2 regions of the Kosakonia calanthes genome follow, and region 2 is predicted to be linked to the other one. Evidence: predicted binding sites of a transcription regulator. Region 2 holds the regulator's gene; the other holds the start of a gene.
What was found. The regulator PhoB, encoded in region 2, activates phosphate uptake and scavenging genes when phosphate is short. The targets are predictions, from matches to a motif close to CTGTCATAAAACTGNCNNAT.
Positions count from the first base shown of each region.

Region 1 (3,403 bases), 1.6 Mb from region 2:
CCGCAGGTTTCCTGGGTGGCAATCGGGATGAGGGCGAAGAGAGCAACGGCAACCCGCTGATCTACTTTGCTGTCGCAACCGTACTGGAACTGGTGTTTGGTATTTTGGCCAGCATTATTACGATGTGGTTCTCACGGCATCGTGAATTCCACGCCGACGCCGGTTCGGCAAAACTGGTGGGTCGTGAGAAGATGATTGCTGCGCTACAGCGTCTGAAAACCAGCTACGAGCCGCAGGAAGCCAGCAGCATGATGGCGTTCTGCATTAACGGGAAGTCGAAGTCGCTGAGCGAAATGTTTATGACACACCCGCCGCTGGATAAACGTATCGAAGCGTTGCGTACCGGTGAATTCCTGAAGTAATTTCCGCAAAGAAAACAGAAAGCGCGTCAATTGACGCGCTTTTATTACTGTGCTCGTGGCTGCGTGATGCGCAGACTACTAATGATAGCGGCAAGCGTTGCCAACGTTCCCGCTAGCAGTAATGAAATGTGCGTGCCGTTGTTTTCAAAGAGATTGAACATCAATGCTACCAGCGCTGCGCCTGAGCTTTGGCCTAATAAACGCGCGGTGCCCAGCATCCCGCTTGCGCCACCGCTACGCTGGCGCGGGGCGGCAGTAATGATGGTGTGATTATTGGGTGACTGGAATAAACCAAAACCCGCGCCGCAGAGTGCCATCCGCCAGATGATATCGATATCCGCTGGTGCCGCCGGTAGCAGTGCCAGAGCGAATAATCCACCCGCCAGCATGACCAAACCAAGCGCCCCTAACAATCCTGCATGCGCGCGCTCAATCAAATACCCGGCGAGAGGTGCCATCACCATTGTTGCCAGCGGCCAGGGTGTCAGCAAAAGCCCCGTTTCAACTTCGCTGCGCCCGAGCACGGTTTGCATAAAGAAGGGCAGGGATACCAGGGCCAACATTTGCGCGCAGAACGAGCAGATTGATGTACCTATGGAGAGGGAAAAAAGTGGAATACGCAGCAAATCGACCGGTAATAATGGCACTGGCAAACGTAACTGCCTGCGCACAAAAAACCAACCGATCACCAGCAACGCAACGACTTCAGCCACAATAAGCTCGGTGGATTGACCTTGGGCAAAGCTGCTTAATGCGGTGATTAGCAGACCAAATGTCAATGCGTTCATCACCGCACTTGGCAGATCGAATTTCGGCATTGTGCTGCGCGCCGCATTCGGCGGTAAAAATTTTATCGCCAACAGTAGGGCGATGATCCCTAGCGGCACGTTAATCAAAAATAACCACTGCCAGGAGGCAACCGACAGGATTGCCGCGGCAATCGTTGGCCCCGCAGCTGAAGAAACTGCCACGACGAAAGAGTTAATCCCCATGCCGCGCCCCAAACTGCGATGCGGGTAGATCAGGCGAATCAACGCGGTATTCACACTCATTAGCGCGGCGCCACCAAAACCTTGTGCTACACGCGCAAGTGTCAATGTAAGCAACGAGTCCGACAACGCGCAAAGCAATGAAGTGATAGTGAAGAGAACCAGCCCGCATTGATAGACGCGGCGGTAACCAAACATATCTCCCAGAAAAGAGAGCGTAAGCAATGAGACGACAATGGCAATTTGGTAGGCGTTAACAATCCAAATGGAGCCAGCCGGTGAAGCATCGAGGTCGCGCGCAATTGTTGGCAGCGCGACGTTGGCGATGGCACCATCAAGGACAGCCATGGCAATACCAATAACAATGGTCAAAATTGCGCCGTAGCGCAGCGGTACGGGCAAGCCGTCTAAAGAAGATTTATCCATGGAGTATTCAGGGTTAATATAACAGCGTCATTTGTATAATGATTCTACCACCGCTATTCCGGCTTTATGTCGCAGATTTGTAACGAAGTTGACAAACGCGCATTGCGGCAGCGGGATGACGAATTTATAATAAAAACCGATTCTGAATTTTATAAAACACAGGCGATGAGGTGATTAATGGCAATCGCAGATTTGGATAAGCAGCCAGATTCTGTCTCTTCAGTATTGAAGGTCTTTGGCATTCTGCAGGCGCTCGGTGAAGAGCGTGAAATCGGCATCACCGAGCTGTCGCAGCGTGTCATGATGTCAAAAAGCACCGTTTATCGCTTTTTGCAAACAATGAAATCTTTGGGTTACGTTGCGCAGGAAGGGGAGTCTGAAAAATATTCCCTGACGTTAAAGTTGTTTGAATTGGGCGCGCGCGCGTTGCAAAACGTTGATTTGATCCGCAGTGCGGATATCCAGATGCGTGAACTTTCTCGCCTGACGAAAGAGACCATCCACCTGGGTGCGCTAGATGAAGACAGCATTGTTTACATCCACAAAATCGATTCGATGTATAACCTGCGCATGTATTCACGCATCGGTCGTCGCAACCCGCTTTACAGCACGGCTATCGGCAAAGTACTTCTTGCCTGGCGCGACCGTGAAGAAGTGAAACAGATCCTTGAGGGCGTTGAATACAAGCGCAGTACGGATCGCACGATCACCAGCACAGAAGATCTGCTGCCGATGCTGGATGTGGTTCGTGAACAGGGTTATGGCGAAGATAATGAAGAACAGGAAGAAGGCTTACGCTGCATTGGCGTTCCGGTTTTCGACCGTTTCGGCGTGGTCATTGCGGGTCTCAGCATCTCCTTCCCGACGCTGCGTTTCTCCGAAGAGCGTCTTCATGAATACGTGGCAATGCTGCACCAGGCGGCGCGTAAAATTTCCGAACAGATGGGTTATAACAATTATCCATTCTGATACAAAAAAGCCGCTGAATAAGCGGCTTTTTTGTTTGTAAGGGTTAGCCGTTATCGATAACGGTGTCGCTTTTACGCAGCAGCGGGCAGTTCGCCAGGCCAAAGAAACCATTGCTGGAATTAACATATTGTGCGGTACTGGTGCCACGCGCTGTAGCATAATTGCACTGTAAACCAAGGCCTGCTGCATTTTCGTTGCTGTTTATTAGCACGCCATAACCGCTCAGCAAGAGCCCAATCCACAGTAGCGCCAGAATAATTACGCTTCTAATGAGTGTACGCATTTTCGCTCCTTGCATATCGGTAAACTACCGCTTTAAGGCTACCGTGTCTTTCTGATGAAACAAGCCGAGCATTCCTAAAAATACCCAAAAGAGATACAGTTAGTCGCGGTTTAAGGAAGCCATGTTAACCTGGTTACACCTTGTAATGTATCGGAGAGTGGAGTGAGAAAATATAGATGGCTGATCCTGATTGCCGTGTTGGTAGGCTGCCTGCTGCTCTGGACTCAAATGCTTAACGTGATGTGTGATCAGGATGTACAATTCTTTAGCGGCATCTGCGTCATCAACAAATTCATCCCCTGGTAATGGCATTTCTGCAGTGAGTGATTTCCTTCCTTGGCGCCAGTGGTAAAATGCCGCGTCAACATTGAGGT
Region 1 covers NZ_CP151800.1:2,049,386-2,052,788, forward strand. Annotated here, with positions in the region: gene htpX (protease HtpX) at 1-362, shown strand, start outside; gene AAEY27_RS09650 (MFS transporter) at 407-1,777, opposite strand; gene kdgR (DNA-binding transcriptional regulator KdgR) at 1,955-2,746, shown strand; gene AAEY27_RS09660 (YobH family protein) at 2,790-3,029, opposite strand; gene mgrB (PhoP/PhoQ regulator MgrB) at 3,192-3,335, shown strand.
Region 1: a site for PhoB is predicted at 1,844-1,863, ahead of kdgR (DNA-binding transcriptional regulator KdgR). Genes of this name have one in related genera too.

Region 2 (3,403 bases):
AATGGCAAATAAGCCATTGCTGGCGAACGGCTCTTCGGTGAAATCGATTTTCCACTCGCCTTTCAGCGAATTGAGGTTTTTTAAGCGTAAGCTGAGGATTTTCATGCGTCTTGCTCCTCATCCAGCGCCTGGCAGGTTTCGCTAAACAGCGCCTGTAAACGCGCGGTTTGGGTTTCGTCGAGTTCTTCCTGCGCGAGGCGGCGGGCAAAAACGTCTTCCACTTTTAATTCGCTCAATGTTTCACGTAATTCCCCGGCGAGAATGCGCTCCCGCTGCTCGCGGCTGCGGCGAACCAGCAACACTTCCACCGGTAAATCCTCGGTCACTTGTTGAATTTTTCGCTGCATATCCGCCAGATAATCGCTGCTGACAATTTCAATATCCAGCCACACCGGCGTGTCTGCCGGGGCATCGCGCCACTGCTCAAGTTGGCGACAAATCTCCGCAAAATCACCTTTTATTACCGCTAGCGGCTGGGTTGGCGGAACCTCCAGCGCAGTCACTTCCGCCAGCTTGCCATCGGTGAAGGTCACCAGATTGACGCTTTTGTTTTTGCCCGTTTCATCAAAACTTAACGGGATCGGCGAGCCGCAATAACGAATGTGCGCCTGACCGCCAATTTTCTGCGACCGGTGAATGTGTCCCAGCGCGATGTAATCGGCGGGCGGAAAGTTTTGTGCAGGGAAAGCATCCAACGTGCCGATATAAATATCACGTACCGCGTCACTTTTGCTGGCACCAACGGTGGTTAAATGGCCGCTGGCAATAATCGGCAAACGTTGTTCGCGGCGCAGTGTACAAGCGGTGGTGAATTGTTGTTGGTAGTAATCGGTAATGGCAGTCAGCAGATGTTGCTGTTTCTCCTGCCCGGAAAGCCCCGCCTGGCTGACGGTAATGTCGCGCGGGCGCAAAAACGGCACCGGGCAAAACACGGCACCGGGCGCGCCATCACGGCGGTAAAGCAGAAACGGTTCGATGCCCGCGCTGGCAACCACCGTGGTTTTCAGGTAGGCGAGGATCTCTTTCGATTCATTGAGGGTGGCCACGGAATCATGGTTTCCGGCCAGCACCACCAGCTGACAGCCGGTTTGCTGAAGCTTGACGACAAAGCGGTTATAAAGCTCGCGCGCGTAACTCGGCGGTGAGCCGGTATCGAAGATGTCCCCGGCGACGATTATCGCATCCACTTCGTGGCTTTCCGCCGTGGCGAGTAGCCAGTCGAGAAAGGCGTGGTGTTCGGCGGCCCGGCTTTTACTGTAGAAATTTTGGCCCAGGTGCCAGTCTGACGTGTGAATGATGCGCATAGGGGGTCCGTGGCAAAAAAGCGTAAAGGGGATTATAAACATTAAGCAGATAAGGGACATATCCAGGCACAAATTTGCGCTGTCACACTTCTTCGAGTGGAGTCATATGGCGGTCATCTTATTCATAAATCTGTCATAAAACTGACGCATAATGGCGCCGCTATCTATACAGATGACTAATTAAAACAGGGCAAATCATGGCGAGACGAATTCTGGTCGTAGAAGATGAAGCACCCATCCGTGAAATGGTTTGCTTCGTGCTCGAGCAAAATGGTTTTCAACCGGTGGAAGCTGAAGATTATGACAGCGCGGTGAACCAACTTAATGAACCCTGGCCCGATCTGGTTTTACTGGACTGGATGTTGCCCGGCGGTTCTGGCATCCAGTTTATTAAACATCTAAAGCGTGAAGCGATGACCCGTGATATTCCGGTGATGATGCTGACGGCGCGCGGGGAAGAAGAAGATCGCGTTCGTGGGCTGGAAACAGGCGCGGACGATTACATCACCAAACCCTTTTCACCTAAAGAACTGGTCGCGCGAATCAAAGCGGTAATGCGCCGAATTTCGCCGATGGCAGTGGAAGAAGTTATCGAAATGCAGGGGCTAAGCCTCGACCCATCGTCACATCGCGTGATGACCGGCGAAAACCCGCTGGATATGGGGCCGACCGAGTTTAAACTCCTGCACTTCTTTATGACCCACCCGGAGCGGGTTTACAGCCGTGAACAACTGCTGAACCACGTCTGGGGAACCAATGTTTATGTTGAAGACAGAACGGTGGACGTGCATATTCGCCGTCTGCGCAAAGCGCTGGAACACAGCGGGCACGATCGTATGGTGCAAACAGTGCGCGGCACGGGATATCGTTTTTCGACCCGTTTCTGAAATTTGACAGGAGTGTGATGCGTGCTGGAACGGCTGTCATGGAAAAGGCTGGTGCTGGAGCTCCTCCTTTGTTGTATCCCCGCCTTTATATTCGGCGCGATTTTCGGTCATCTGCCCTGGTTTTTACTCGCGGCGGTTATCGGTCTGCTGATCTGGCATTTCTGGAATTTGTTACGTCTTTCCTGGTGGTTATGGGTCGATAAAAGTATGACGCCGCCGCCCGGCACAGGAAGCTGGGAACCGTTGTTATACGGCCTGCACCAGATGCAGATGCGTAACAAAAAGCGCCGTCGCGAGCTGGGTAATCTGATTAAACGCTTTCGCAGCGGCGCGGAATCCCTGCCGGATGCGGTGGTTCTCACCACCGAAGAGGGCATGATCTTCTGGTGTAACGGCCTTGCGCAACAACTGCTCGGGCTGCGCTGGCCGGACGATAATGGTCAGAACATCCTGAACCTGTTGCGCTACCCCGAATTTACTCAATACCTGAAGACGCAATCTTTCGGCAAACCGCTCAATTTGGTGCTCAATACCGGGCGTCATCTGGAGATCCGCGTGATGCCATACAGCGAGCAGCAGCTGTTGATGGTGGCGCGTGATGTCACGCAAATGCACCAACTGGAAGGTGCGCGGCGCAACTTCTTTGCCAACGTCAGCCACGAGTTGCGTACACCGCTTACGGTTTTGCAAGGCTACCTGGAGATGATGCAGGAGCAAACGCTGGAAGGTGCACCGCGCGAAAAAGCGCTGCACACCATGCGGGAACAAACCTCGCGGATGGAAGGGCTGGTGCGCCAGCTGCTGACGCTATCAAAGATTGAAGCCGCGCCGACTTTGCCGCCCAATGAAATTATTGATGTGCCGATGATGCTGCGGGTTGTGGAGCGCGAAGCGCAAACCCTTAGCCAGCAAAAACACACATTTAGTTTTGAAGTCGACGGCAATCTAAAAGTGCTGGGCAACGAAGAGCAGCTACGCAGCGCGATTTCCAACCTTGTTTATAACGCGGTCAACCACACGCCCGCCGGAACGCACATTATTGTGCGCTGGCAGCCTGTGCCGCACGGTGCGGAATTCAGCGTGCAGGATAACGGGCCGGGCATTGCCGCCGAGCATATTCCGCGCCTGACCGAGCGTTTCTACCGCGTTGACAAAGCCCGTTCCCGGCAAACCGGCGGCAGCGGCCTGGGGCTGGCGATTGTGAAACACGCG
Region 2 covers NZ_CP151800.1:3,608,650-3,612,052, reverse strand. Annotated here, with positions in the region: gene sbcC (exonuclease subunit SbcC) at 1-105, opposite strand, end outside; gene sbcD (exonuclease subunit SbcD) at 102-1,304, opposite strand; gene phoB (phosphate response regulator transcription factor PhoB) at 1,502-2,191, shown strand; gene phoR (phosphate regulon sensor histidine kinase PhoR) at 2,213-3,403, shown strand, end outside.